4 regions of the Peribacillus sp. TH16 genome follow, and region 1 is predicted to be linked to each of the others. Evidence: riboswitches for the same ligand, from Rfam matches in the RefSeq annotation. Region 1 holds a riboswitch; each other region holds the start of a gene.
What was found. Region 1 has a riboswitch for cobalamin ahead of JFV29_RS01395 ((2Fe-2S) ferredoxin domain-containing protein). Riboswitches for the same ligand answer to the same signal wherever they lie in the genome.
Positions count from the first base shown of each region.

Region 2: linked by a shared signal. The riboswitch ahead of metE (5-methyltetrahydropteroyltriglutamate--homocysteine S-methyltransferase) and the one ahead of JFV29_RS01395 ((2Fe-2S) ferredoxin domain-containing protein) in region 1 are both predicted to bind cobalamin.
Region 3: linked by a shared signal. The riboswitch ahead of JFV29_RS07085 (hypothetical protein) and the one ahead of JFV29_RS01395 ((2Fe-2S) ferredoxin domain-containing protein) in region 1 are both predicted to bind cobalamin.
Region 4: linked by a shared signal. The riboswitch ahead of JFV29_RS27460 (ABC transporter substrate-binding protein) and the one ahead of JFV29_RS01395 ((2Fe-2S) ferredoxin domain-containing protein) in region 1 are both predicted to bind cobalamin.

Region 1 covers NZ_JAEKEM010000002.1:280,946-288,575, reverse strand. The annotation lists gene JFV29_RS01420 (YozQ family protein) at 147-368, shown strand; gene JFV29_RS01415 (energy-coupling factor ABC transporter ATP-binding protein) at 542-1,387, opposite strand; gene cbiQ (cobalt ECF transporter T component CbiQ) at 1,406-2,182, opposite strand; gene JFV29_RS01405 (energy-coupling factor ABC transporter substrate-binding protein) at 2,166-2,480, opposite strand; gene JFV29_RS01400 (energy-coupling factor ABC transporter permease) at 2,482-3,225, opposite strand; cobalamin riboswitch at 3,403-3,598, opposite strand; cobalamin riboswitch at 3,809-3,998, shown strand; gene JFV29_RS01395 ((2Fe-2S) ferredoxin domain-containing protein) at 4,150-4,518, shown strand; gene cobJ (precorrin-3B C(17)-methyltransferase) at 4,533-6,188, shown strand; gene JFV29_RS01385 (sirohydrochlorin chelatase) at 6,207-7,154, shown strand; gene cobK (precorrin-6A reductase) at 7,151-7,630, shown strand, end outside.
Region 2 covers NZ_JAEKEM010000002.1:1,954,849-1,962,478, forward strand. The annotation lists gene JFV29_RS09510 (nucleotidyltransferase-like protein) at 1-67, opposite strand, end outside; gene JFV29_RS09515 (YgzB family protein) at 249-602, shown strand; gene perR (peroxide-responsive transcriptional repressor PerR) at 708-1,151, opposite strand; gene JFV29_RS30970 (NAD(P)-dependent oxidoreductase) at 1,463-1,591, opposite strand; gene JFV29_RS31355 (NAD(P)-dependent oxidoreductase) at 1,650-1,835, opposite strand; gene JFV29_RS31360 (hypothetical protein) at 1,974-2,069, opposite strand; gene JFV29_RS09530 (aminopeptidase) at 2,341-3,450, opposite strand; gene bcp (thioredoxin-dependent thiol peroxidase) at 3,462-3,932, opposite strand; gene JFV29_RS09540 (potassium channel family protein) at 3,995-4,414, opposite strand; cobalamin riboswitch at 4,706-4,896, shown strand; gene metE (5-methyltetrahydropteroyltriglutamate--homocysteine S-methyltransferase) at 5,052-7,361, shown strand; gene JFV29_RS09550 (acyl-CoA thioesterase) at 7,354-7,630, shown strand, end outside.
Region 3 covers NZ_JAEKEM010000002.1:1,458,489-1,466,118, reverse strand. The annotation lists gene JFV29_RS07090 (MBL fold metallo-hydrolase) at 521-1,348, shown strand; cobalamin riboswitch at 1,451-1,650, shown strand; gene JFV29_RS07085 (hypothetical protein) at 1,919-2,152, shown strand; gene JFV29_RS07080 (hypothetical protein) at 2,187-2,375, opposite strand; gene JFV29_RS07075 (YheE family protein) at 2,473-2,676, opposite strand; gene JFV29_RS07070 (YheC/YheD family endospore coat-associated protein) at 2,738-3,934, opposite strand; gene JFV29_RS07065 (YheC/YheD family endospore coat-associated protein) at 3,931-5,298, opposite strand; gene JFV29_RS07060 (YheC/YheD family endospore coat-associated protein) at 5,302-6,372, opposite strand; gene JFV29_RS07055 (YheC/YheD family endospore coat-associated protein) at 6,389-7,630, opposite strand, start outside.
Region 4 covers NZ_JAEKEM010000009.1:2,776,407-2,784,036, forward strand. The annotation lists gene cbiB (adenosylcobinamide-phosphate synthase CbiB) at 1-22, opposite strand, end outside; gene JFV29_RS27450 (heme ABC transporter ATP-binding protein) at 19-1,491, opposite strand; gene JFV29_RS27455 (FecCD family ABC transporter permease) at 1,497-2,552, opposite strand; gene JFV29_RS27460 (ABC transporter substrate-binding protein) at 2,515-3,483, opposite strand; cobalamin riboswitch at 3,662-3,838, opposite strand; gene JFV29_RS27465 (polysaccharide deacetylase family protein) at 3,926-4,813, opposite strand; gene JFV29_RS27470 (ABC transporter ATP-binding protein) at 4,917-5,759, opposite strand; gene JFV29_RS27475 (FecCD family ABC transporter permease) at 5,756-6,754, opposite strand; gene JFV29_RS27480 (ABC transporter substrate-binding protein) at 6,769-7,630, opposite strand, start outside.

The sequences.
Region 1 (7,630 bases):
TATTGAATATTGGATTATTTTTTACGCAAAATACCATTGTTATTACTTCATGTTGTCAATCTATATGAGATGACAAATGAAACCAAGTTTCCATGTTTTAATAAAATAGGCAAGATAAAAATAATTCGAAATAAGGAGTGAATTCTATGGATAGCAAGGAATCAAAAAAGGATTCTTTAGATATAGCTGGAAGAATTTATGACGTCAGTGATTATAAACGAAAGGATACATTGTCCTCTGGGCTTGCTAAAACCCACGAGCAAGTTTCGGATACCTATACGGAAGGTGAAATGCAATCTGTAGTTGATGATGTAGACGGAAAGAATATAGAGATAAAAGGGGAAGAGGCTGAAGAAGAAAGCCAATAAAATAATTAGGGAGAAATACCAGGGCATTGCATGAGCTTTCAAGAGTGATACTTTGCAGCTACTTGTATTTCTCTGAGGTTAAAACTATCCAGGTATATTACCTGGATAGTGAAGAATATCTCCATTTTATCCCCTAGTTTGTTGACCTAATGAAACAGGCTAAGGGTTGCTTCTTAATTAACCTTTTCAATCTCCATTTTTTGAAGTAATTCTTCTTTCGTTCTAGGGGCAGTGTCTTTTTCTGTGAATATCTTTGATTGAATAAGTGATTGAAACATTTCAAATATCCATGGTTTTTCTAAATGTGCTTGATACAAAAGGTCTTCATGATGAAAAATAGTGACAGGATCTCCTTGATATATGACCTTTCCATCGTTCATGACAATGATTTCGTCAGCCCATTGATAGGCTAAGTTAACATCATGGGTTGATAAAATGATTGTTTTATCAGGGAGATGGATGTTATCCAAAAGAGCCATAATCTGTTTGGAAAAATAAGAATCCAATCCCGCCGTAGGCTCATCTAGAATCCAGACTTCGGGTTCCATGGCTAACACACCAGCTATGGCAACACGCTTCTTTTGTCCTAAGCTCAAAAAATGGGTGGGCTTATCTTTCAATTCTGTTACTTCTGTTTGGGCCATCGCCCATTCAACTTTCTCCCGCACGACATCTCTTTCCCAACCTAAGTTCATCGGTCCAAACGATATATCCTGTTGAACATTAGCGGAAAAAAGTTGTGAATCCGGGTCTTGAAAAACGATTCCAATCTGTTTTCGTAATAGTAATAATGTTTTTCTGTCATATTTTAATTTCTTTCCCTTAAATTTGATGGATCCTGTTGTTGGCTTTAATAGACCGTTTAAATGTTGGAATAAAGTTGACTTACCGGCACCGTTATTGCCTAATAAAGCAATTTTTTTACCTTGTTGAATAGTAAGAGAAAGATCTTTTAATGCGAACGTCCCATCTGCGAATTGATGGGTGAGGCCATCTATATTAAAAATATGTTCTTCCATTATCGAACTGCCCCCAATTTATATATATCTATAAATAAAGAATAAGCTTACTAGAGTTACAATGGTAATCAGCCAATTACGAGAGGAATAAGTGTAAGAGTCATCGATAAATGAAATATTCTCTTGATACCCTCTTGCGTTCATTGCCATCGTTAATTGTTCAGAGCGCTGAAACACTCCTAAAAACAGGGAAGATATGAGTAACCCGAGAGATCGAATTCCCTTCCTCACTGAACTATATCCAAGCCGTGATGACTGTGATTGATGAATGGCCATAGCTGTATCTAAAAAAATAAAGATGAAGCGATAAGTTAATTCGATTAAATCAATCAGCAATGAAGGCAGTTTCAGCTTACGCAATACATATAGTATAACTGTGATGGGAGTAGTTAAGGTTAGGAAATATAAACAGCTGATACTGCTTAATACAACAACGATTAGACCAATTACCGTTTTTATACTGTCTTCGCTGATAAATATTTGCCAGCTGCCGAAATTCCAGGACCACCATACATTTGGTATCGAAGTAAATTTACTTGCGAATGAAAAAAGGATGGTAATTGTACCTGATAGTACAAAAAATCCAGGTAATAAGAGTAATTTTAGATAATAAGAGATTGGAATTTTTGCCCCGAAAATGATAAAAGCACTCATCACGGTAAAGGTGATGAGTGAGACGGTCGTATCCCTCACTGCTAAAGAAAACAACAAAAGGGAGAGGGCAAAAATCATTTTCTCTAAAGGATGTACATGCTTTAGCCGGTTGAAATAGGCGTATTTATCTATGAGTAACATGTTTTGCCTGTTCGTCCTTTTCTTGGACGGACTGTTTATTTTTTTGTCGCATAACGCCGATGAAGTATCCTATGAATCCGGCGCCAATCGCGGCTTGGAGAGCAAACAATAAGCTTTCGGTTTCTGCACCTGGCGGCTCCCAGATACTGTTGAACCAAGGCTTATATTCTGGTTGGATTTTAGTGATGGCTTCTTCCGCCACTCCATCAGCTCCACCAAATTCTGTTCCTTGTTGGGTGATTAACGGAATTATAGCAAGTATGACGACTAGAAAAAGCAACAATAAACTTTTTTTCATGCTAACGAGCCTCCTTAGATAACACTCGCAGTAATTTCAATTCGCCTAGATTGTATTTCTTCAAGAAATTCATGACAACGACTGTCAATAAACCTTCACTGATTGCTAAAGGTATTTGGGTAAGGGCAAAGATTCCTGAAAATTTAGTGAATGAGGCCATGAATCCACCTACCTCCGATGGGAAAGCTAAAGCAAGTTGTACAGAAGTTATCACATAGGTGCCCAAATCTCCGAAAGCTGCTGCTAAGAAAACAGCAAGAGAGAAGGACCAACCTAATTTAGTAGCGCCTTTGAATACAAAATAAGCAATGAACGGCCCGCAAACAGCCATGGAAAAGGCATTGGCTCCTAGCGTAGTTAGTCCTCCATGAGCTAGTAATACAGCTTGAAATAACAGAACAATAGAACCGACGACACTCATGGCCAGTGGCCCAAACAAGATTGAACCTAAACCGACGCCGGTAGGGTGTGAAGAGCTTCCTGTAACGGAAGGGATTTTTAGGGCTGATAAAATAAAAACGAATGCGCCGGACAGACCCAGCATCATTTTTGTTTCTGGGTTTTCCTTCACTTTAGACCTAATAGAACGGTAACCCAAGATTAAAAATGGAAGTGTCACAGCCCACCAGAATATCGCCCATTCGATCGGTAAGAAGCCCTCCATAATATGCATGGCCATTGCTTTCTTTGGTACGAAAAGTAGTAAAATGACAAAATAAAGTATTTTCCAATTGGCTTTTTTCATTTTTTCTCCTTTCAACGCTTTTATTTTTAATGATTAAAGCTGAGAAGAGAAGTGGCGGGCAACATAAAAAGCACTTCTCTCAAAAAGAAAGAAGTGCGTAATGAACAGTAAGTTTGCAGCATAATACAAATATTAGCTTAGCTGCCTGATCCGCACACCCATCCTCGTAGGTTGTAAACAGTTTCACGCTTCATGGCAGGTCTCCTGGCTCTGGATCATCATCCTCATACATCCTTCCCATCGCGTTTGACAGTGGATTATTCATTACGTATTAGGACTTCCCTTTACAGTGGCGGGACCGCGCCGGATTTACACCGACTTCCCTATTAAGCTAAATTCCGAGGAATCTAGCACCATAAAACTTATGTAATTTTTTGAAAATTCTCGTTTATTGTACCATAAAGCAATGATTCCATCTACACTCTATTCATATTTTTTTGAGAAGGATAAAATCGCAGTGAGGATAGGCATGAAGCTGGATTTTCACCATTAAACTTTTCAAAACAGTCGGAATAAACTATTGAATTTTAAAAAAGTTGTTATATGATAGATAAAGTTAACTAGAAATATATTATTATAAAACCAAATATTTCAATTTAAAAGTGCTCTTGTATGAACACGCAAGGGATAATAGGGAAATCGGTGAGAATCCGATGCAGCCCCCGCTACTGTAACGCTGATGAAATTGTCGATAACCACTGGCCTAGAGCTGGGAAGGGACAAAAGTAAATTGAAGCGTAAGCCAGGAAACCTGCTTTTAAAATTGTGTGATACTTTTCGGAGGGAAAGGTAGAAGGACTATGGAGATTTTGAGAGTTTCACTTTGCTTGCTGGAGGCTCCCTTTTCATATAGTTTTTTTTAAACCTTAACTCTAACAGTTAAGGTTTTTTATTTTGCCTTTTCTCAGATTTAGGAGGAAGAAGATGACAACTTGGAACTTAAAAGGCACAAATTCGCATCTTTTGATTTGTAACGGCAGCAGTTGCATGAAAAAAGGTGGCGAAGAAATAACGCAAGCAATTCGTGATGAAATTACTTCACAAGGTCTGAATCAAAAAATTCATACTACTAGAACTCGCTGTAACGGAAGGTGTAAGGATGCCTGCGTTGTGATTGCTTATCCTCAAGGGACATGGTATCGAGTGGATTCACCTGATTTTGGACGAGAGATTGTCCGTAATCTCGATGATGAGAAGTTCATTCCACAGATGATTTACCAATTTACTAATGGAGAAATGACTCCTAATCCAGATTTTCCAGCTCAAACAGGAATTTCAAAAGACAAGTTGTAAAAGGAGATGTCTAAATGAGTACAAACGGTAAATTATTTGTCGTTGGCTTTGGACCAGGGAATTTTGAACATATTACCAAACGTGCTGTAGAAGCCCTTCAAGAAAGTGACTTCATCATTGGTTACAAAACATATGTGGAACTCATACAGGGCCTTCTTACAGATCAAACGATTATAAGTACAGGTATGACTGAAGAAGTATCACGTGCACAAGAAGCAGTGAAACAGGCGGAGTTGGGAAAGAAAGTGGCTGTAATTTCGAGTGGTGATGCAGGGGTATACGGAATGGCAGGGCTGGTTTATGAAGTATTGATTGAAAAAGGCTGGAAAGAAGAAACGGGAGTAGCCATTGAAATCGTTCCTGGTATTTCTGCCATCAATTCATGTGCGTCTTTACTTGGTGCACCTGTCATGCATGATTCCTGTACCATCAGCCTCAGTGACCACTTAACGCCTTGGGATCTGATTGCCAAAAGAGTGGAGGCTGCAGCAATGGCTGACTTTGTCATTGCACTTTATAATCCTCGAAGCGGTAGACGGACTAGGCAAATTGTTGAAACACAGAACATTTTACTGCGTTACCGCTCGCCCGAAACACCTGTCGGATTGGTAAAAAGTGCTTATCGCGATCGTCAGGATATTGTGATAACCAATTTGAAAGACATGTTAAATCACGATATAGGGATGCTAACAACCGTCATTATTGGAAATTCATCTACCTTTTTATATGATGACAAAATCATCACGCCACGTGGATATCAAAGAAAGTATACATTGAATTCGGAAAAGCAACCATTGAAGCCGCATCAACGCTTGCAAAAAGAAGCAGAACCTTGGGCATTAGATCAAGAAACAGGTTCTATGCAGGAAGCGTACACCGAGTCGACTGGCGGAGTTGGATTGCTTACAAAAGCACCAGAAAAAAAGAGCACTTCTTTTGAAGTGGCAATGGAAGCACTCACAAGAGTTAAGGGTCAAACAGTTCAGCAATCAATTACGCCGATTGTTCAGCAAAAAATTGAGTCGGTATTCGAGCTTGCAGTTAGCCCAGGTGTGGCGAACAAGCAATTTACTCCGAAACAAATGATGACACTTGCAGAAGTTGTTGGAGAAAAGGGAACGATGGAATACACGCCAAATCATAAAATCGTTTTAAAGATTCCTACAACAGATCCAGAAGTTATTACTGGAAAATTGCAATCAGCAAACTTTTTATTATCGCCAATTGGGGATGTATTGACTTTAAAAGCCTGTGATTTCTGTGATGGTGAAAAAGTGGAATCCATTCCTTACGCGGATGAAATACAGAGGGTACTTGGTGGGATTGATATGCCTAAGGAACTGAACATTGGTTTTAATGGGTGTGGAATGGCTTGTTATAGTGCAGTGATGGATGATATAGGGATCGTTTTCCGAAAAGGGAAATTTGATTTATTCCTTGGAGCGAAACCTGTTGGAAGAACGGCTCATCCTGGTCAACCAGTTGCAGAAGGAATTGAACCGGATCAACTAGTTGAATTAATTACAAACATTGTCAACGAATATAAACAAAATGCTCATCCTAATGAACGACTATTTAAATATTTCAAACGGGCGAAAAAGATACAGGGCTATTTATATCAAGACATTGCTCCCAAAATAAAAATAGAGCCTGCGCCTTGTGAAGACTAATCAAGAGGGGGATAACAAATGAAAGCAGTATTATTCGTAGGACATGGAAGCAGACTAGCTTCTGGAAACGAAGAAGTTATTCATTTTATTAAAAATATGATTCCAACAATGGACGACTCTTTAATAATTGAAACATGCTTCTTGGAATTTGCCACGCCAAGTATATCCCAAGGCATTGACAATTGCATAAAAAGAGGAGCCACTGAAGTTATCGTCATTCCGATTATTTTGTTGCATGCAGGACATTCAAAATTACATATTCCAGCTGAAATAGAGGATGGAAGGAATAAGTATCCAGCGGTTACATTCACATATGGACAAACGATTGGGGTTCACCAGGAAGTATTAACGATTCTGACAGATCGCCTTGAGGAAGTTGGATTCGATACATCTTTGGAACATCCGGAGACAGCAATATTGCTGATAGGTCGAGGTGGAAGTGATGCTGATGCAAATAGTGATATTTATAAAATTTCACGATTATTGTGGGAAAAATTAAATGTGAAGTGGGTCGAAAATGCCTTCATGGGTGTTACGGATCCGTTTGTTGATGAAGGCATTGATCGCTGTATTCGGTTAGGTGCCAAAAAAATAGTGATGCTTCCATATTTCCTCTTCACAGGTGTGTTAATGGAGAGAATGGAGAATATGCTAACAGGCTATCAAGACCAATATCCAGAGCATGAATTTGTTTTGGCGAAATACTTTGGTTATCATCCAACATTACAAACCATACTGAAAGAACGTGTAATCGAAGCTAGCGAAGGAAGATCAAGTGGTACCCGTGATCTAGAAAACTATCGTAAACATGTGGAGGAACATGGCCATGCCCACCATCACCATCATCATCATGACCACGATCACGACCATGGGCATGACCACCATGACCACGATCACGGTCATGAAACAGACCATGGACATGACCACCATGACCATGATGAGCAAGTGGTGGGGACGACAAAATGATTTTGTTCTTAGCGGGTACAAGCGATGCAAGGGAATTAGCGATTGAAATCCAACGGGTTGGATTCCAAGTTTTGGCAACGGTAGTAACCGAGTCGGCAGCAAAAAGTTTGCAAGATGCGAAGATAGCAACTCAAATTGGACGATTAACTGCAACAGATATGGCATCTTTAATCATCGAAAAAGAATTTCATGCGGTAGTTGATGCAAGTCACCCATTTGCAGAAGAAGCATCGAAAAACGCTCTTCAGGCAGCAAAGGAAGCAAATGTTCCTTATATTCGTTATGAACGTGAAAGTCAACGATTCCAGAATGAGAAATTGATTATGGTTCGTGATTATGCTGAAGCCGCCAAGCTTGCTGCTACAAAGCGGGGAGTTATTATGCTAACGACTGGAAGTAAAACCTTAGCGATTTTTGCTAAAGAGTTAGTAGGTCTGGAGAATACAAGAGTGATAGCGAGAATGCTTCCGCGCATT
Region 2 (7,630 bases), 1.7 Mb from region 1:
ACAAGATTCCAAGTGTAGATTTTAAACTTGCTCGCTCTTGATAAATCGGGCGAAGGATATCTTCCATTATAAATTCCTCCAAAACCTTTTTTTTTTTACATTCGACAAAACTCTTCAAAATCCTGTATTTCACCTAGATGATATTTACAAAAACAACATATTCAAAAGTAATATGTATCCTTTATTTCTTTTTTGTTCCATCCGTAGTTTATGTTATAGTTAAAGTTATATTTTAGGAGGGACAATCCATGGCTAAATATTCTAGCAAAATCAATAAAATCCGTACATTTGCTTTAAGTTTGATTTTCATCGGCTTTATTGTGATGTATCTTGGACTTTTCTTTAAAACACACCCTATTGTTATGACACTTTTTATGGGTCTAGGTCTTTTATTCATAATTGCAAGTACCGGCGTTTATTTTTGGATTGGAATGCTTTCTACAAAATCGATCCAGGTTGTATGTCCTAACTGTAGTAAACCTACAAAAATATTAGGGCGTGTGGATATTTGCATGCATTGTGAAGAACCATTGACCCTTGATAAAAAGTTAGAAGGCGAAGAATTTAACGAAAAATATAATCGCAAAAGCCTGCAAGACTAAATAACCCCTTAAGAGAGCTTATTTATCCCAGGCAGATGGTCCAAGATTAATTGTATCATTTTTTTGCAACAAAAAAAAAGTTCCAACCAAGTGGCGGAACTTTTTTTAATGTGCTTCTTTTTTTGAGCACTCTGTACAGTCTCCATAGATTTCCATCCGATGGTGACTAACATTGAAACCGGTGACCTGTGCTGCAAAATGTTCGACTTCGTCCAATGCCGGATAATCAAAATCTACAATTTTTCCGCAGGTTTGGCAGATTACATGATAATGATTCGTCGTTACAAAATCAAATCTTGCTGAAGAATCACCATAGGTAAGTTCTTTAACCAATCCTACTTCTCGGAACACACGCAAGTTGTTATAAACCGTAGCCACACTCATATTGGGAAACTTACCTTCTAGCGCTTTATATATATCATCTGCGGTAGGGTGGGACATAGAGCTTATCAAATATTCAAGTATCGCATGGCGTTGAGGAGTTATTCTTACACCGGTATCTTTAAGGGAATCCAACGCTTCTTTTAACTGAACTTCAGACACCGCCATCCACCTCTTTTTTCTCATTAAGTATGAATTATTAAATTATAATATTTATAAATAGTGTACCTTTTATACGTTGATTTTGTCAATATTTCATCTGTTTATCGATTCATTTTTAGTTTATTCATTACCCCTTTAATTCTTTCCCATTTTCTAATTGTGCCTAGTATCCTTTTGATTGATCAATGACGTTGATAAAGTCTTTTCAATCTATTCAGGAATTCATGCATGTTTTTTTCGAAAATTGAAAAGGTTCTAGGTAAATATTCACTGCTTTTACTCGAAAGATGCGGTGTGACCGTTACATTTTCCATACGCTAAAATGGATGCTCCTTATCTAAAGGTTCTGGATCGAATAAATCTAAAATGGCATGAGCAATTTCCCTGTTTTGTAAAACCTCTATCAACACTTCCTCTTTAACCAGATCACCTCGTCCAATATTCACGAAGACAGCAGAACCTTTCATAGCTTTAAAGTGTTCTTTTTGCTACAGATTTTGTCTTTCAATCGTACTTGGCAGAACAGATACGATGTAACTTACTCAGAGAGCCCATAAAGACGATCAAGTGCTGCACAGGATTTCCGCTACGATTGACCCCAATTGTGGTCATCCTAAAGGCTTTCCCAAGACGCGCTACCTCTCCGCCAATTGCACCAGCACCAAGAATGAGTATCGATTTCCCATTCAATTCTCATACTTCTATCTTTCTATCCCACAGCTCGTCTGCTTCATTCATGATAAGCTGTTTCAATTTCTTTTCGTACTGTAAAAGCATCCCAATCGTGTACTACCAAAATCCCGCGCTTCTCAATGACTTTAAAAGGCATTAATCCATACCTGCACTCATAACCATAACCCACTTTAAATTCGGTGCTTTCTCAATTGTCTCATCTGTTAAATCTTCGCCGTATGGAATTAAGATTTTTGCTTCACGAAGTGGTTCATCCTCTCAATCCCCTCGATAAATGAAATTCAAAGCAGGAAAGGTATCCTCCATCTGCTTTTGGATGTCTTCTTTTGGAATAATTATTGAAAGTACTAACATGTTTATCTCACCTTTTAATTAACATAAAAAAAACACGGGCTCTGTAAGTCCCGTGCAACTTTCTCTGAGGAGGTATTCCCTTAATAAAGCATATTCAGGTGTCCTCTTTTTGAGTTGGACAAAAGCCTTACCCCTGTTAAAAAAGGCTTTATTTTAATAAATTTGGATTTAAAGCACTTAGTTCCGGCAACATAAAAATGCCATCCCTTCGGATCAGAATGTCATCAAAGTAGATATCACCACCGCCATATTCAGGACGCTGGATCAAAACCATATCCCAATGTGTTGAAGAACGGTTACCATTATCAGCCTCTTGATAGGCTTGGCCAGGAGTTAGATGCAGACTGCCACATATTTTCTCATCAAACAAAATATCGTCCATTGGCTCCAAAATGTAAGGATTGATTCCAAGCGCGAATTCCCCAATAAAACGGGACCCTTCATCTACATCGAGAATCTCATTCATTTTAGAATTTTGATTAGAAACTGCTTTCGTGATTTTCCCCTTTTGTATGGTTAAAACTATGTCACGAAAGGTGATTCCTTGATATGTTGAAGGTGTGTTGAAGGCTACCCTACCATGAACACTCTCTTTTACGGGTGCCGTGAACACTTCCCCGTCAGGGAGATTATTTTTCCCAGCGCATATGACAGCCGGCATTCCTTTAATGGAAAAGGTGAGATTTGTCCCAGGTGAAACAATCCGGACTTTTTCAGTACGCTCCATCAATTGCTTAAGCGGTTTCAGTGCCACTTCCATTTTCCCGTAATCCATTGTGCACACGTTTAATAGAAAGTCTTCGTACTTTCTAAAACTCATACCGGCTTTTTGTGCTAATCTGACAGTCGGGTAATTAAGTAAAACCCAACGCCGGTTGTTTACATAGAAAAGAGTCGACGACTTCATCGCTTCCCCATGAAGACGATGCCTCTCTGCAGGAACTTCTGCCAATTCAGCATCGTTTTCTTCACTGGAGATGATTATTATCGCATCAATATCAGTATATTTCCTCAAAGTCCATTGTGATAAGGTATCAAGTTGTTCCTTCACATTCCCTTTTAACAAGTGTCGGCTTATTTCATCGTCTTCCAGTTCGACATATGGATATGCACCGATTCTGTATGTTTCATCAATCAGCTCTTTCAATAGCGGTTTCATGTTGATATGACCCCGTATCAAGATTCTCTCTTTTGGCTGTAATTGTACGGAATGATGAATCAGCCTTTCAGCAAGCTTGGTTATTCGCTTATCCTTCATCTGGCTGTACCTTATTTTTCTAGATCACGAAGAGTTTCAAGCGCTTCTTCGACATGGCCTTTGACTTTTACCTTACGCCATTCTTTAACTATCGTTCCTTCCTTATCAATCAGAAAAGTTGAACGTTCAATGCCCATATATTCCTTGCCGAAGTTCTTTTTTAATTTCCATACATCATATAATTCAGCAGCTTCTTGATTTTCGTCAGCTAGTAGCAGAAAAGGTAACCCATATTTTTCAATAAATTTTTCATGACGCGCCGCCGGATCTGGACTGATCCCTATGATGACAGCATTCAATTTCTCAAACTGCTCATTGTGGTCACGGAAATCACAGGCCTCCGTTGTGCAACCAGGCGTCATGTCTTTCGGATAAAAATATAAAACAACGTGTTTACCCTTAAAATCCGATAGGGAAACTTTTTCACCGTTGTTTGCAGGAAGTTGAAAATCCGGTGCTTTTTCTCCAATTTTAACAGTCATTCTTACCCCTCCATTTCTTTCATTATGGTAAGCGTACCCAATAATTGAAAGAAACACAACTTTCATTTATTCTTCCTTTCCTTCTGTTCTAAGTCAATCACTGTCCGGATCACAAACGCAGCCGGGAGAGTGTATCCAATGAACGCCTGGATTGTCGCAATCATCCTGCCCATGCCTATCGGGGCTATATCTCCATACCCTACTGAAAACATTGTCATTGCACTAAAATAAAAAGAAGTCTTCAGTTGCTCGTAAAAACTGCCGTCTAAACGATTGCCCATATCAAGAATCACCGAATGATTCTGAAGCTCGTATAATAAATAAATCAGTGCAAAACCTACTAATATCGTCGCATATAAATTGCCGAGCCATAGCATATCCTCTAGAGAAAACTTTTTTCCTCCCGACTCAACAAGAAATAACGTTCGAATGCTCATCACCATGCAAAAAATAATCCCTGCAATCAAGATGTAAAAAGTCATCCCCCACGCCTCATTTCAAAACAACCCACTCCCCCTATACATACTCCCCGTCCAAACAATATATTCTTTATTTAGGGGTCAGACCCCATTTCCCAACATTCACATCCTTAAACAAACCTAGGTGCACCAATAGTTTTGTCGATATAGGGCGGGGTCAGACCCCATTTCCCGAGACTTTTTTCCTTGTTGACCATTTTAGCCGGGATATGATAAGCTTGTCTAAATTTTTATAATAGTTTTTATTTTATAAATATTTGTTGCCTGCAGTTTAATTTACAGCGGGTTTGTGAAATTTCATATGTGGAAATAGGTTCCTAATTTTTTTAGGATTAAAAGGGAAGTCCGGTGTAATTCCGGCACGGTCCCGCCACTGTAATAGGAATGTTAGCGCTATGCAATATGCCACTGATTTTCGGATTGGGAAGGCCTGCCGCTAATAAGATTCCTAAAGTCAGGAGACCTGCCTGTTTCGACAACACTGTTTTAACCTACGGAGAATAGGGAAGTGTTAGGGACCTTATAATTTTAAGGGGTTTTTGTATACCCCTTTATTTTAAGCATTTCTAACTTTCTCTTTTGACGGTTAGGGGTGCTTTTTTTGTTGTTATTATATTTTTTAAAAAAAGAATGTAGGAGGATGGGAATATTGAAAAGTAGTAGTTTAGGGTACCCGCGAATTGGGGAAGATCGTGAATGGAAACGCACATTAGAAGCTTACTGGTCGGGAAAAATCGATGAATCGGAGTTTACGGCACAGCTAGAAGCCATCCGTTTAGGCAACTTACAAAAGCAAAAGGGCCAAGGTATAGATATTATTCCTGTCAATGACTTTACTTTATATGATCAAATGCTCGATATGTCTGTAATGTTCGGTCTTGTTCCTGAGCGTTATTCAGCCTATAAAGGCGGCACTGTTCCCCTTTCTGTATATTACTCTATGGCTCGCGGAAACAAGGATGAAGTTGCTTCTGAAATGACGAAATGGTTCAATACAAACTATCACTATATCGTTCCCGAATTAAAACCGTCGAAGCTGACTTTGACAGAAAATAAACCACTTGCTGCTTATCGCGAAGCCAAAGAAAAACTAGGAATTGAAGCTAAGCCCGTTTTAGTCGGACCTTATACTTTTATTACTCTGTCTAAAGGCTACAATAAGCAAGATGTACCTGGAATCATCCTTAGTCTCCTGCCTTTATACACACAAATTCTGCAAGAGTTAGAACAAGAAGGCGTGAAGTGGGTGCAAATGGATGAACCCTCCCTTGTTTCATCCATTTCTAAAGATGATATGCAAACTGTTACTTACTTATATGAAAAATTGAATGAAGCAGCTCCAAACTTGAACATCATGCTACAAACATACTTTGATGCGGTAGAGCACTACCAAGAAGTTATTGAATTACACGTTCAAGGGATCGGTCTTGATTTTGTCCATGATAAAGGGAAAAACCTTAGTAATCTTCAAGAATTCGGCTTCCCGAAAGACAAAGTGCTCGGTGCAGGTGTGATTGATGGGAAAAACATATGGCTTTCCGATTTATCGAAAAAGAAGCAGTTGATCAATACCCTCACAAAAAACGTAGCCGAAGACCAAATTTGGCTTCAACCCTCTTGCTCCCTGCTTCATGTACCAGTAACGGTTCGTAATGAGACGGCTCTTACTAAAGAAGTGCAACAGGCCCTTGCTTTTGCTGATGAGAAGCTTGAAGAAATCACTCTACTAGTAAAAGGTAGTAATCAAGGTGCCGAAGCAATTGCTGAAAAAGTAGCCGCTAACAAATTAGCACTTCAAACGTTAGCAAATTCAAACGCGCGAAACCATAAAGACGTCCAAACTGGTGTCGAACAGGCGAAGAGTCAAACAGCCGGCCGTCAGCTGCCATTTAAAGAGCGTTATCACAAACAACAGGAATTTTTCAAACTGCCTTTCCTTCCATCAACAACAATCGGAAGCTTTCCGCAGACAGCTGAAGTAAAACAAGCTCGCGGGAAATTCAAACGAGGAGAATGGACGGCTGCTCAATATGAAACATTTGTTAACGAGGAAATCAGCAAATGGATCGATATCCAGGAAGAAATCGGCTTGGATGTTCTTGTACATGGAGAATTTGAACGAACAGATATGGTTGAATTTTTCGGCCATAAACTGGGCGGATTCGTTTTCCTCGAAAAAGGCTGGGTACAATCTTACGGTTCTCGCTGCGTAAAACCGCCTGTTATCTACGGCGATGTTCATTTCATCGAGCCGATGACGGTCCGGGAAAGTGTGTACGCGCAATCCCTGACGAAGAAAACGGTAAAAGGAATGCTGACAGGTCCTGTAACAATTCTGAACTGGTCATTTGTACGTGATGATATTTCAAGGGAGAATGTTTGCTACCAGTTAGCTCTTGCCTTGGAAAAAGAAGTGAGAGCGTTAGAAACTTCCGGAATCAAAATGATTCAGGTGGATGAGCCTGCCCTTAGAGAAGGTCTGCCATTGAAAAAAAGCGACCGCGATGAATATTTAAAATGGGCTGTGAACTCCTTCCTGATTTCCACTTCAAGTGTGGAAGATACAACTCAAATTCACACGCATATGTGTTATTGCGATTTCAACAGCTTCATGGATGTCATCTCTTCCCTGGATGCCGATGTAATTTCCATAGAAACATCTCGCAGCCACGGTGAACTAGCTACCGCATTTGAGGAAAAAACGTATGAAAAGGGTATTGGTCTAGGCGTATATGATATTCACAGTCCACGGGTTCCTGCAGTCGAGGAAATGGTCGATATGATTGAACGAGGCATCAAAGTATTGGATAAAGATCAATTTTGGATTAACCCGGACTGCGGTCTGAAAACAAGGGGCGTTCCTGAAACCGTTGCTTCTTTGAAAAATATGGTGGAAGCCGCAACAATCGTTCGCAAAAACCTACTGGTCAATCAACAGTCAAATGACTGAAAAAGGTATTGATCTTACAAATGCTAATCCTATCCGGCAGTCACGGACTTTTTTAACAGATCTTGTTTTCCCACCAGATACGAATCATCACAACACCATCTTTGGCGGTAAGGTGATGGCCTATGTAGATAAAATCGCCTGCATTTCAGCAATGCGCCATTGCCGAAAACCGGTTGTGACCGTATCAAGTGACTCCTTTGACTTTTTGGCACCCATCAAGACAGGGGATGCGATTAACCTTGAGGCCTATGTCACCTGTGCCCATCGGA
Region 3 (7,630 bases), 1.2 Mb from region 1:
TTGGATAATCATACCTTTTGGAATCGGGGTATTGTCACCATTGATCGTTAATGGTCGTAAAGCCATACTTTTTCATGATTTTTGTAAGATAAGCTTCGTTCTTTTTAGCAGCTTGTCGATTTTTTTTAATAATTACGTGAATTTTTTGTCAGGAAAGTATTGTTTCAAAGTCTGTATCATGAATGCTTTAGCTTTTTTATCAACCAAGGTAATATTGATAGTTACTCAGCGTTAATGATTAGCCGTGAATTTTTTTATCGCCCAAACTTAAATACGGAGTACCCTTTCTTAACAACTTCCTTTTAACCGAAGCCAGATTTTTGCTGTTTCTTTTCTTAGTTGCATAATAGAATACCTTAAATCAATGACAATGGTTTCAAAAAGTGCCTTGATTCTACCGGAAAATATACTACGGGTCTTTGCTAGGAAAATACTATTTGCTTGTCAAAAGTATGGAGGAATATTACATTTATTGTAATGAACAAGGGGTATTTTTATACAATTGATGAGGAGGGAAGCCATGCTAGAGATTAAGACGATAAATGATGTGGTTTGTGTACAAGGGACCCCTGAAGGAATAAAGTCGGGGATGAGTGTATATGTTTTTTTAACAGACGGCCTATTGATTGATACGGGAGCCCAAATTTTATTGGAAGAACTTATCCCTTTCTATGAATCAGCCAACTTCGATTTAGTGGCGCTAACGCATTATCATGAGGACCATACTGGCGGTGCTTCCTGGATACAGGAACATAGAAAAGTTCCAATTTATATTCATCCGGTGTCGATTGATGTATGTGCGAAGGATGCTGAATATCCTGATTATCGCAAAACTTTTTGGGGAAGGAGAGATGGCTTCAAAGCTGAGCCGCTGGGGAGGGCTGTTCATTCCCGTACCCAAACGTGGGAGCCAATCTTTACCCCAGGTCATGCTATGGACCATATGGTGTATTTGAATCACAGTAATGGCATGCTGTTTTCAGGTGACCTATTCGTTACACCGAAAACGAAGCTTGTTTTACGGGAAGAATCTGTCCCTGTTATCATCGATTCTATAAATAGATTACTTCAATATGATTTTGGAGAGGTTTTTTGTTGTCATGCCGGTCATGTCCCTAATGGGAAGGAAATGTTTCAAAGAAAGCTCGACTATTTGGAAAACCTGCGTGGTGAAATTTTACGATTACATAATCAAGGCTTGGCAGTACATGAAATCCAGCAAATTGTTTTGCCGAATCAATATCCGCTTATCGAGATATCTGGCCACGAATGGGATTCGGAGCATATTATCACATCGATATTAAAAGAAAAGATATTGATTAATAAGGATAATGGAGCGAAATACTAATTAGTGATTTTGTGTAATGGAAGAGCTGTTAATCAATTTCCTTTTGAACACAGAAGCACGCATTGTAGTTTAAGGGATAATTTTATAATTTAAACTGAAAATTAAATACGTCTAGAAAAAGGTGCAGATAATATATTGAAGATTATCTGCTTAAAAGGGAAGTCCGGTTAGAATCCGGCGCTGTCCCGCAACTGTATATGAGAGCGATTCGAGTAATGCCACTGTCTCCTGCAAAAGGGGATGGGAAGGTTCGAAAAGCGATGATCATGAGCCAGGATACCTGCCTATTTTTAGCACAGCATCATAAACCTACGAGGATAGGAGGTGTTAAGTGCGAGAATTGACAAGAGCATGTTTTTCATTTTTTGAAAAATGGAAAATTCATGTTTGTTTTTTGTTATGTTTTCTTTTGCACTCTAACAACTTCTAATCGGGAAGTTGTTTTTTTATTTTTTTAGATGTAATCAATTATAATAGTCGATTTTTTAACAAAATTATAAGGAAATCTCGTCTCTCTATGGAACAAGAGAAAAGTTTTCTTTATGAACAAAATTTAAGGGGGGATAATGCATGTTTGGAACAGTTAGATACTTTACGGATTTTTTAAAAGCTAAGATTATGTATAATTTTTCTGGGGAAAAAATGATTTCTTTAAGCGAAAATCATACAAGGTTGAACAAGGAAATTAATGTGAAGGCAAAAAATTCAAAAGAAAAAGTAGAGTATTTACTTTTTCTTGAAAAGGCTTATGGAATAATTAATAAGGAAATGTTCGGTCAAAAGGAGGAGTTGACAGTTTTATAAAAAGGAGCCACCTAAAGGAGGCTCCGGACACTAATTATTTATTCTTGTTTGGCTCGGTTTCATCATAAAAATCATGGGCTTCTTCAATGTTCTGAAGGTCAGCAGCTGCATAAACATTCCCGCCGGCCAGCCCTTCATTGATGTAACGGTCGATGTCTAAGAAAGCAGAGTTCTTGCCTTCATATTCGGTATCCTTCAAAAATGTGAATTCTTCTTTATCCAAAAGAAATCCCTCCTAACCTTTTTTTATAGTGTAGGCAAAAGAGGGCTTTTTATTCTGAGTAAGTCCTCATGAATGAAATGAGGAGTTTAGCACTAAGTTATTCATATACATGATAGACCATTAAGTCATGTATGATGCTTTTGAGCTTAGCTTCGTCTGTTTCTGAAGGGGGATTGGCAGTCCATTCTATGGACCCGTCTTTATGGTATAAGGCTTGGACGGCCTGCTTGTTAAAGTAAAAGGAAATTTTCCAACCTGGTAAATTTTTATGTAATGGTGTCCATTGAAAATGAGTAATCATATGTATAACCTCCATATAAGCTGTCTCTCATTTCATTATAATGGAAAACGGCAGATGGAGGTTATTTTCTCGTTTGATTTAATAAAGTTAATTCAATAAACAGGTTTTTCAAATGCAAGAGTCGGCTTGCTTCAATTTCTTCTTCATCAAATTGCATGGGTTTAGAGTTTACTTCGTAAATGAAGAGTGATCCTGTTGAATCTTCGCCAATATCAATAGAGAATTCCCCGAGAAAGCCGAATTTCTTCGAAAGAATCAGACCGCACTTTTGAGCAATGTACGCCAACTTCCGGTTTAAATTCCTCGATTGTAAGTTTTTGTAAGGGAAAAGTTTCCCGCCTCTTGGAGTATGGGTTGTGATTTCCTGGGTTTGTGACATCCGTACAGCCTTACCAGTAATTTTATAGAACCCATTTTCATAATGAACGAGAACTCGGTAATCATAACGATGTCCATTCAGTTTCTTTGGTATAACCGCGCGTTGGGCGAGATAGGCTCTTCTCATCAGTAGCATTTTTTTATGCTCCCAAAATGAGGAGAAATTTGGGAAGGATTCACTATGTTTTAGGCTATTAAACTGAAGAGTTTCATCAGGATTCTCTATTAGTGTGTAAATACCTTTCCCTTGGCTTCCTTTAGATGGTTTTAGGTAAATATGTCTGTGGGATTTTAAAAAAGCCCTCAGTCCATCGCAATCACCTAGGATAATTGTTGATGGAAGATGGTTGGTGAGGGAGCCATCTTCCATCAATGCTTCATACATCATATATTTATCTAAAAAACAAGGATTGAAAAGGTTCATACCATGATCTTGAAAGTAGTTGATAAGCCGTTGAAAATCCTCTGATGCCTCGAAGCTCCTTGAGGGAATTCGGTTATAAACTATATCGGGAAGCGGCATCTTAACCTCGATCCATTTGTTTGAAATGGAGGAAAAAAGGAAGCCTTTTACTGGGATGGAATGAAAGGTCTCAACCGTAAATACAAACACTAAAATCCCATGTTCCAGCAAATATAGTGATAAATCCTGAAAAAGGGTCAAGTTTCCCCCTATTCCTGATTCCTTTTTGGGATTTGAAGAAGTTAAAATTCCGACGACGAGCATCCGGCTACCTGGAAAAATAGAAATAGGAATAAGTGTTTGATTATTTTGATTCTGTTTATAGTGTATTTCCTCTTTTTCCGCGCCGGCGAATAGTTGCATGTTTTCTTGGTCGTGGTACCAGCTTTCAGTTGGAATATCGTAAAAAATATTCATCTCTGCACACCGACAGCATTTGTAATGGTTTGTTCCGTAAGATAAATAGCATAATCAAGGCTGAGCTTTCTTGTTAGCAGCTCGAACTCTTTGAGTTTTGGATGGGAAAAGATTGAACGTCCTGGTTTAGAATTAGCTTCAAACATCCAAACTTGCCCTTTTTTATCTAATCCAAAATCAAAACCGATTTCTGCAATGATGCCATCTAAGTGCTCTTCAATACTTTCACTTAATATTAGGGCGGCTTCCGAAAGCTTTCGTTCGACTTCTTTCGCCTCATCATCATCACCATATAGCTCGGCAATCGTCTTGATGACACCTCCGCTTTTAATGTGGGTAGTAACGCTTCCAGCGCCGGCTATTTTTGCGGCGATTGCAGTTACCTGCCAAATTCCCTTGCTGTCCTTGTTCGTATGCACTCGGAAATCTACAGGTCGTTTAGAAGAACGAATTAATGGTATGCCCTGCTGCACAATGAGATTTTCAAGCGGTCGATTATGAAAGATGTGTTTTACAATGGATTCTAAAGTAGAAAACTTTTGCAATTTATTTTCCTGAGCATCATTTTTATAACGACAATAGTAGACATTTTCATGTTTATCATAAAGAATTTGGTGAATTCCAAGCCCAAGGCTGCCATGAATAGGCTTTATATAAACTTGGCGGTAATGAGAAAGCAGGGTTTCTACGACGGACAGAGATTGAAAAGGATACGTTTCCGGTAAAAAAGGAAGTGCACGCTCATCCGCACATAACCGTTCATTTATATCCCATTTATTAAAAAAACCTGGATTGTACCAAGGAATTGTATACTCTTTTTGGAATTTCTGTTTCACTTCCTTAGGGCCATCCCGGTTTTCCGTCAAACGGTTAGGGAGCCGGTCATAGATGACATTTGGAAAAGGAAATTCGTTAATATTCCAGTCATCGTTCTCATAGACATAGCCCTTGATTGTTTCTTTTTCCCAATTGATTACATTTTCACCGAAAACAAAAGGGATACAGCCTGTTGTTTGGCTCAGAGAAAGGAGTTTTGAAAAAAAATCTGAACGTTCCCCGAGCGGTTTGTTTGAAATGCCGGTAAAACCTGATGAAAATATCCCGACGACTGGCCCAATATGAATGCTCTTACCGTATATAAATAGATGAAGAGGCATATCGACCTGAGTAAATATTAAAGATTCCGCGAGACTTTCTGACAGGACGATTGTTTGCTTGATTGCAGGATTTTGTTTAACAATGGCAGGACATGAATGCTGGCCAAAATATATTAATTCAATCTCTGCCAAATCTCCAAGCTCTGATGGATAGAAGAGAACGTTGCCGGGAGTATCGGCAATCTCGGCAGGATAAGTCTTTCTCACTCTCTATTCACCTGCTTTCTGAAGATGATCGGCTAAAAATTGGCTATATTGGAACGGTGCGCGATGGATATCCTTCATCGATTCAGGTTGAAGTGTTTGGATGATTTTCCTACCTGGTTTTGAGTTAATATCCATTATCCATATTTGCCCTTTTTTATCAATGCCTAGGTCGATTCCTAGCTCAAATAGCCTTTCAAAAACGGCTTCGGTTTCGACAGGTAAGGTACGGAGGATATGCTGGATTTTTTGTTCGGCAGCAATTGGAATAGATTCAGGATTTTTTTTGATGAAAGCCTCGAGCGAAATAGCTTCCCCACCAGTGGCTAAATTGGACGTGATTCCATCTTGTTGTCCCAGGCGAATGCCTCTGCCGCGTTCCATCCACTGATTTTTTTCGTTTTTTTGAAGTAAAATTCGTAAATCGAACGGTTCCTTTTTCTGGTTGCAAAGTTCTAAATAAGGCTGACAAAGGTAACTATATCGATTTAATAAATGCTGCAGCCATTTGTTCAGTTGAGATTTAGAGTCAAATTTACGGTCGTATTTGGTGCCCTTTTTTGTCATGGACACCAATGTGCCGCCTTCGGTTTTTGTGAGAAGATAGATTCCCGTACCACCTGCTCCAAACTCTGGTTTGATAATAATTTTATCCAGACGTTCCAAATGCCCGCTGATTTCTTCAGGTGTGGTAACTTGAACGGTTTCTGGAAAAAATGCCTCTAGCAGGGGATGTTTTTTTAAAATTTGATAAACTTCCCACTTTCCTGGAAGGCCAAGGCCAAGGAAACTTGAGTTAACTTTTAACCAATTGATTTTATCGCGCATTTCCGTCGAAACACGAGATAAGCCATGGAAACAGCGGTCATATACAAAATCAGGGAGATCAAATGATTCAGAGCGCCATGTTTCCTTTTCGGCATCAAAACGTTCTCCTCGAACTTTCTTCACATCGATATCAATATTCTCGGGTGTGAATTTACATACATTCATATTAAATGATTTAGCTGCTTTTGCTATTTCAGTAAAATAATGATTTTCATGTGTATCTGACGTTGCCATTAATCCTATTAACACGTGCCAGCAACTCCTTTTATGGATGGTTTTCTCGGTCAAGAGTAAGCATAAATTCAACAATGGACTTTACTGATGGACGAAAGGTTTCATAGTTGCCCTGAAATTTTTTCGAAGGTTTCGAGTTCACTTCAATAATCCAAGGGTGTGTGTCAACATCAAGTGCTAAATCGATTCCGAGCTCCCCGAATAAATCATCATGATTTTCTGCCAAAGTATGGGCAGTTTTTTTAGCAAGTCTTATAAGCTTTTGGTGCAAACGTGCGGCTTCCTGAGGGTCAAATACTTCCTTTAAAAAGTCTGAGCCGTTTTTCATCATACCGCCCTGTGCAAGATTGGAAACGATATTACCTGGATCTCCTATCCGGGCAACCATGGAGGTAACTTTCCATTGAAACTGCTCGTTTTGATGAAGAAGGATTCGGAAATCAACTTTTCTCTGATCGATTTCAAACAAGGAAATCCCCTTTTGAAGGATGTAGGCTTGTTTTCTGCAGAATTTTTTCAAGGCGTTATACAACTTTTCATTCGTATCCGCAATATGCACATTTTGTATATGTCCGGTTTGCTCGATTTTCCATTTTCCATCTACTTGTGTTAACCTGCAAATATTCCTTCCTTGACTGCCGGAAGTAGGCTTTAAATAGATAACAGAATGGTTCTCTAAAAATGTAAAGAAGGCTTCCTTCTCGTTAAAAAGTATGGTATCAGGCAGATTTGAAAGCAGTTCATATTCTAAGAGAAGAAGCTCATGTACATCGAACTTAGAAAGAAACCCTCCATTAAACATCGGGATTGAATATGATTTTAGTTCATTTGTAAACAGATCGAAGGTTGGCGATTCTTCCATTCTGCGCGAATGAATCCGATTATAAAACACATTAGGGATAGGTAGAGTAAGGGTTTGCCACCCATTTTGCCCTGGCCAATATCCTTCCACTACGCCTTCTTTTAGAGACTGTATTCCTACTAAAAAGAAGGAAAAGCCTTGTTGATGACAGTAGGATTTCATCTCCTGATAAAATTTTTCCATCTCCCCAAATGTCCCATCTTTCAAGGGAAGTTGGTTGATGAGTGCAGCAAAGAAGGGCCCTATATTTATTGATCTATCCTCCGCATGGAAGGTCACGGAAATTGGGTCTGAAAAAGCAGGCAGGGATAAAATTTGTTTTGTATCAAATGAAAGCTTTATTGTTGGCTGGGATGAAGGGAATGGTTGGACGAGTACAGGAACGGAACGGCATCCCGCCATAAGCGTAAG
Region 4 (7,630 bases), on a different contig from region 1:
CAAAAAGGTGATGGTAAATCATAGTTCCTCAATCCGTTTCCGATTTTTCTTTATTGCTTCTACGGTACAATCATATACACCGCGACTGATCAACTTCCCTAGCGGAGTAATGGTGCCTGCATATTGAAGTCCCTTCCCTCTTTGGGTTGCGGCAATCAAAATACTGTCTGTCGATGTTCCTGTCGCCACTGTATTTGTCACCTTATCCAAAACACGCAAATCATGAAGCGCTTTTACTTTTGCCTCGGTCGCGGTGACAATGCTGTGGATAAAGGCCTCTTCTGCCAAGTGCCCATTTACAAAGATCCATGTATTTATGGTTCCTGGAGTGGAAATCCAAGAATGTTGGTCAGCTAAAGAGGCGTCGATGGCATTCCCTACTCCTGCCGTCACGATGATAAAAACCGAGAAATCATCATCTCTTAGAAACTTGAAGGCCACCGTATCGAGAAAGACAGCTGTCATCATTCCGACCGTTTCCTGCGGTTCAAAACCGTGTGTTTTTAAAAAGTCAGCCATTTCAGCAAAATGATCCTCGTAATTATAATCACGATGGACATGCCTATTCACGAAATATTGGTGCCAGCCCGTTCCTGAACCGGTCACACCAGAAGACATCGTTCTAAGCGGAATTGGTGAATTCAATTGAATTATTTCGGTGCCAACCGTCAAATAGGTTTCATTAATTTCCAAAGGTGCGAAATCACAGACATGCTTTTCCGGGACAATGAACATTTGCGGCTTCGGAAGGGCAGGATGCGGATGTTTTTCAATCGTCGTCCGGTATACCTCCTGGATCCGTTCCTGTTGGAGCACTTCATTCGGCACATTAATGACTTGAATTTGTCCTTTTTCAAGCAACATCAGCCGATCACAGTACAAGCCGGCCAAATTCAAGTCATGGAAGATTGAGATAACTGTTAGCTCCAGCTCCTTGGCCATTTTCCTCATTAAATCAAGAAGCTCCTTTTGATAGGAAAGATCCAAGTGGTTCGTTGGTTCATCTAAAAAAAGAATTTCCGGTTCTTGGGCAAGTGCTTGTGCCAATAAGACCCGCTGTCTCTCACCGCCTGATAATCGTTCAAAATGAAGATCCTGAAAATCCGCGACTCCCGTTTGCTTCATCACACGTTGGACAATCACCTCATCCTCAGAAGTCCAACTATGAAACCAGCCTGTTTGGTGAGCATAACGGCCAAGAGAAACAGTCTCTTTTACCGTATAAGAAAAGGCTAATGAGGAATGTTGAGGCAACACGGCTATAACTTGTGCAAGTTGTTTGGCCGAATACTCCTTCAAGTCTCTTCCCCTTATTCGTATGCTTCCTACCTTATAATCGAGAACCCCGCTAAGCATACTTAATAGCGTCGTTTTTCCGCTGCCATTTGGACCGAGAATCCCAAATAATTCCCCTTTATGTACGTCAAAAGAGACAGAGTCCAAAACAGCTTTATTGCCATATCCACCTGTTAACCCTTTAACTTCAAGCATGAATTCTACCCTTCTCTCCGTCTCTTTAATAAAATCAGGGCAAATGCCGGGGCCCCGATTAGTGAGGTAATTACACCAATCGGCAGTTCCGAAGGTGCAATGATCGTCCTTGCTACAAGGTCAGCCAAAATTAAAAATCCGCTTCCTACGAGCAAAGATAACGGCAATAAATGCTTATGATCTGGCCCCCAAATCCTACGAACCAAATGAGGAATAACCAATCCTACAAAGCCAATCGTTCCCGAAACAGCAACGGCTGCCCCAGTTAATATCGAACCAGCTATCAGAATCCACATTTTTCTCCGCTGAACATTCACACCCAAATGCTTTGCACGATCTTCCCCAAACGTCATCGCATTCAATTCTTGGGTATTCATAATCAAGATCAACGAACCAATGATAAAAAACGGCAAAATAATCGCGATATAATTCCAGCCGCGCATTGAAACGCTTCCCATCAGCCATCCGATGATTTGTCTTAATTCCTCGCCCGTCAACGCAATCATTAATGAGATGAAGGCACTTAAAAACGAGCTGAAAATGATTCCGGTTAAAATAATTGTTTCTACTTTCATCGATCGATCCATTTTTCTCGCAAAAGTTAGCACACAGAAAATCGTAAGCAATGAAAACATAATACTTAACGTCGGTAGGGTATATAAACCGATCAACGGCAATGATATATTCAAAAACAATGTCAATACAGCGCCTACTGATGCTCCTGATGAAATCCCTAATGTGTAGGGGTCAGCAAGCGGGTTCCTGAGCAGTCCCTGAAAGGCTGCCCCGGCAATCGCAAGCGAAGCCCCAACCAAACCTGCAAGTAATACACGTGGCAGGCGGATGTTCATTACGATATTCGTCAGCATCACATCTGGCTCAACTGAGATTGGTAAATGAAAAAATTCCTTGCCGATAATTTGTATAAGCGCTGGAATCGGTACTGACACCGAACCAAAGGAAATGCCAAACGTCATTGCGAAAAGCAAAAACAATAACGCAATCAAATAAGCAAACGCCCACTTAGTTGTCAAATAGGTTCGGATAGACTGATTTGGCAAGTTCCTCTACTCCCTCTATTAAGCGTGGACCAGAACGGGTCACTAAGTCAGAATGGACATCAAAGACTTGACCATCCTTAACAGCAGCTACATCTTCCCATCCTTTTCGGCCCGTCACTTCACTGACTGGATCTTTTGTATAATAACCATATGTTGTAATAATGACATCCGGATTTGCAGCAATCATAGACTCTTCGTCAATTTTCGCCCACCCGTCCAATTCGGCTGCTGCATTTTTCGCTGAAATTATGTTAAGCATTTCATTCATGAATGTATTTTTTCCAGGTGTATAAATATCCGGTGATGGCGAAACCTCTACTAGAACGGTTTTTCTTTCCTCATCCTTAACGGATTTAGCTTTTTCCTGAATTTTCTTCAGTTTCGTTTTCATATTCGCAACGATTTCTTTTGCCTTATCATGTTCTCCCGTTGCCTGTCCAATCATATCAATAGACTCATACACTTCGTCAAAGCTTTGTGCATCATTGACTACAAGGACATCTATTCCAGCATCCTTAAGCTGCTGCAATCCCTCATTCGAATTATGGGCACTGGATGCATGAGCAAGAACAAGATCAGGCTTTAAGGAAACGATTAACTCCGTGTTCATTTCCATTCCGCCAACTTTTTCAATTTCTTTCGTTTCTTCCGGGTAATTATCAATGTCGGATACACCAACAACCTTTTTACCCAAACCAAGTGCAAAGACCACTTCTGTATTACTTGGTATCAATGTAACAATTTTCTTTGGTTGTTCTTCTATCGTTACTTTTTCACCCGTTGCATCTTTTATCGTAATCGGGAAAGCTTGGTTTTCAGTATGATTCGTTTGTTGCTTTTCTTTCGTTCCTTCTTTTGATGTATCATTGCAACCAACCATAATACCTGCAGTTAGTAACATCACTAGAATCAGACCATAGATTTTCTTCATTTTACATCCCCCACAATCTTTTAATTCAATTTCCGACCACCTAAAGAAAACGCATCCTGAAGTGAAGAAGCGAATTTCAAAACAAAAGCATCTCCCGTCAAACGGAAGATGCTTGTATGGCAACAATATAATTACGGACTCAGAAGGTCTGCCACACACCTTCCCATCCGCGTAGGTTACAGGTGTACGAATCTTGGCAGGTCTCCTGGCTAATGGTCATCGTCAACGGCACCTTCCCATATCTCACATACAGTGGTACACAGCCGCTAACTCCCATTTACAGTGGCGGGACCGCGTTGGTATTTCACCAACTTCCCTTTTAAGTCATTAAGACACCAAATCGTTCATATGTATATAATTTTCACTGCTTTTCATTATACACTATGTAAGAAATGATTATTATATGATTTTTCAGACTGATTCCGAAATACCTTGTCTTCAATTAATAACGTGATGCATTTTCAATCAGCGCTGCAAATCCATCGACTGACAATCCGGGTGAAATCCGAACTCGGTGTAGTGCATGCATCCCTTGGTCCCTTGAAGCTCCACCAGCTTCGGTGGTTACTGCCATCTTGTATCCAGCTTCTTCTGACAACCTAAGGCTCTCCTCGTTATACCGACCAACAGGATATGAAAGTACTGTCGTGTCCTGTTGGAGAATACGATCGAATAAATCCTTTGACTGTACCATTTCAGCTTCCTGCTGCCCTACCGTCATACGGTTAAGCTCAAGATGGTTGATAGTATGACTTTCAATAGAAATCCCATTCTCGCTCATCTCCACCATTTGTTCTTCCGTCAGGTGATGACTTTTTTCAATAGATTTCCCGATCATAAAAACAGTAGCTTTCATATTATATTCTTTTAATATAGGAAAAGCCTCCGTGTAATTATCTGTATAGCCATCATCAAAAGTAAGCCAGACACACTTTTCACTTGGCATCCGATTTTCCGTTAAAACAAGAAATGCTTCCCTAGGGGATAATGTATAGTAATCATTCTCCCGAAGCCAGTTCATTTGTGATTGAAATTCCTCTCTTGGTACCCGAAGGTTATTACCTTCAGAAATACTATGATACATCAATATTGGAAGTTGAACCGTGGACTCGGCTCTTATCCAGTTTCTCGTATCGATCTGTTCAGGATATAATCTGTCCTCCGAATTCTGCCCGACGTCATTCTCCGCTGCTGCAACCACTTCAATGTTATCTTCCGCAATCGGTGCAGCCGTCTTTGTACCTATATTCTCTAAAACCCCTTGTGAGCATGAAGGCAAAATTAAAATTCCCAGCAATGCTACCATCAATAAAACTCTGTATTTCCTCACTATCATTCTCCTAATTTTTTCTAGCATAATAGTACCAGAAAACTAGTAAATAATAAAGTATTCCATTTAGCGAAAAAAAAGGCAACCCGGTGGCTGCCTTTTTTTAACTAGTAAATCGACAAGTACTTTGATCACGCGGAATGCCTAAATCTTTCGGCACCATCGTTTCAATCAAAAAGTTCTCATCTTCTTCATAAATAATCTTCTTCATTTCAATTCCGAAGTATTCCTTCATCCGGGATTCTGTCATTACTTCCTGGACTTCCCCGTAAACGACCGGCTTTTGTTTGGCTGTCATTAACACATGGTCAGCAAGGAAAAACGCATGGTTTGGGTAATGCGTGTTTATGATACAAGAGATTTTCTTTTCTTGTGACAAACGCTTTAATGTCTGTAAAATCACAACCTGCTTTTGAACATCAAGATGGGATTCCGGTTCATCGAGAATGAGCACTTCCGGGTCTGATACCAGCGTACGTGCAATCAACGCTAGTTGCAACTCACCACCACTGACTGTATTGCAGGACTTCCCAGCAAGATGGCCAATCCCTACAGTTTCCAGGGCTAGGTGAGCGGCTTCACGGTCCTTCACGGAAGGCTGGGCAAGCGCACTGATGTATGGGGCTCTTCCCATAATGACCAATTCTTCGAGTGTAAAACCAAATACCATTTTATGCGCCTGCGGAACATAACCAATCCGTTTCCAGACGGTTTTGCGTGAAAGCGAAGGAAGCGGCTTTCCATCAATGAGCGTTTGACCTTTTTTCCAGTCCAGAAGACCTGTGATGCATTTTAACATCGTTGTCTTTCCTGCACCGTTTGGTCCTAGTATCGCCATTATCTCTCCGTCATTCAGCGAAAAGTTAATGTCTGTTTGGTAAAGGTAAGGAACTTCTTCTTTTTTCCGAGCATAAAAGTAATTTCCTCCCTGCACCTCAATTCTCATGACCAGCCACCTCCTGTTTTTCTAAGCAATATTGCGAAAAATGGTGCACCTATAATTGCCGTCAAGATTGAGAGTGGAATTTCTGTAGCCGTTACCGAGCGAGCCAGATTATCAATCAACAATAAATAGGCTCCACCGATTGAAAGAGATACTGGTAAGACTAGTTGATTGTTATTACCAACTAGCATTCTTGCAACGTGAGGAATAATTAACCCAACCCAGCCAATGATACCGCCTATCGCAACGGAAGCAGCAGTAATAAGTGTTGCGCCAAAAATAACTGTCCACTTCAAACGTGTTACTGGAATACCAAGTGTTTTAGCTTCATCCTCAGGCAACGTCAATAAATTTATTCTCCAACGAAGGGAATATAGAATCAGAATGCCCACAAGGATAATCGGTCCCCCGATATACAAGTCCTTATATGTTGCCGTACCAAGACTTCCCATCAGCCAGTAAGTAATCGCTGGCAGTTTTGCTTCCGGGTCAGCGACGAATTTAATCAAGGAAATCAACGCCTGGAATAATGCCGATGTAACGACACCAGCCAGAACAAGCATGAAAACGGGTGAATCTTTTTTTCCGCTAATCACGAAGGTAAAGACGATTGCCGCTAGGCCGAAACCAAGTGCCATCACTTGTGTAGCGAAGCCATGACCTAGTAATAGAATCCCAAGGGAAGCGCCAAACCCGGCACCAGCCGAAACCCCAAGGATATCCGGACTAACCAACGGGTTGCCAAACATACCTTGGAATGAGGCACCTGCGATTGAAAGACCAGCACCTATTAACAAGGCAAGCAAAATACGCGGCAGGCGTATTTGCAGGACCACTGTTTCTTCCATCTGCGTCCAAGTTTGGTCAATTGGAAACACAGTTGATAGCAATATCTTGATTTGAGTCCCTAAATCCATTCCGTAACGTCCAATGCTTAGAGACAAAATAACCATGGCAATTGGTAAAATCCAGAACAGGAGCGTTTTCCATTTTTTCATATTCATTCCCTACTTTACTGTTTTGCAGCATCAGAAGAAGGGTGCAGAATATTCTCTACTTGTTCTTCCGTTACATCGTAATCATAGAATTCTGAATAATAGTCTGTGATTTCTTTCTTCATATCATAGTCAAATAGTTCAGGATGATTTTTCTGTGCCATCCACTCCAACATAAGCGGTGCATCCCCACTTGGTGGGAACCATCTGTAAATACCCAGAGGGATTTTATAAACATTTCCTGCTTGCACAGCCTTTACCTGACTCCAGTCTTGACCTTCAAATACATTGTTTGTTAGGTCTTCAGGTTGTGTAGTTGAAAAGTTTGTAATGTAAATAATATCGGGATTCCACTTATAAATTTGCTCCATATTCACTTCTTTTGTTCCGGTAACTTCTTCTGCCGTAACGTCGTATGCTCCTGTTGCGTTTAGCCATTGATTACTAAAGAAGTTTTTACCGCCAACCATAATGCTTTTATCGCTGTGTTGGTATAGTATTAATGCTCTTGGCTTATCTTTCTCTTTGATACCATCCAATTTTTCATCCAACTCAGCTTGGACCTTTTTGCCTTTTTTCAAGAACATGTCCGTTCTCTCAGTTGTTCCAGTAATGTCACTCGTCACTTTCAACCAACTGTTAAAAGTCGCTAATGGTTCAGCTGCCGCTACATCAATAGCACTTAAGGCCACCACAGAAACGCCTGCATCCTCTAATTTATCAATAGATTTTTGATTCTGTGAGTTTTCAAAATAAAGCTGCGGATTGATTTTCATTAATTCTTCTACGTTCACTTCACCATTTTTAATAAACGACGTATCCGCTTTTAAAATATCCGGCGACATGTCAGCAAGGATGGAATTCTCCGCCGCATTATAA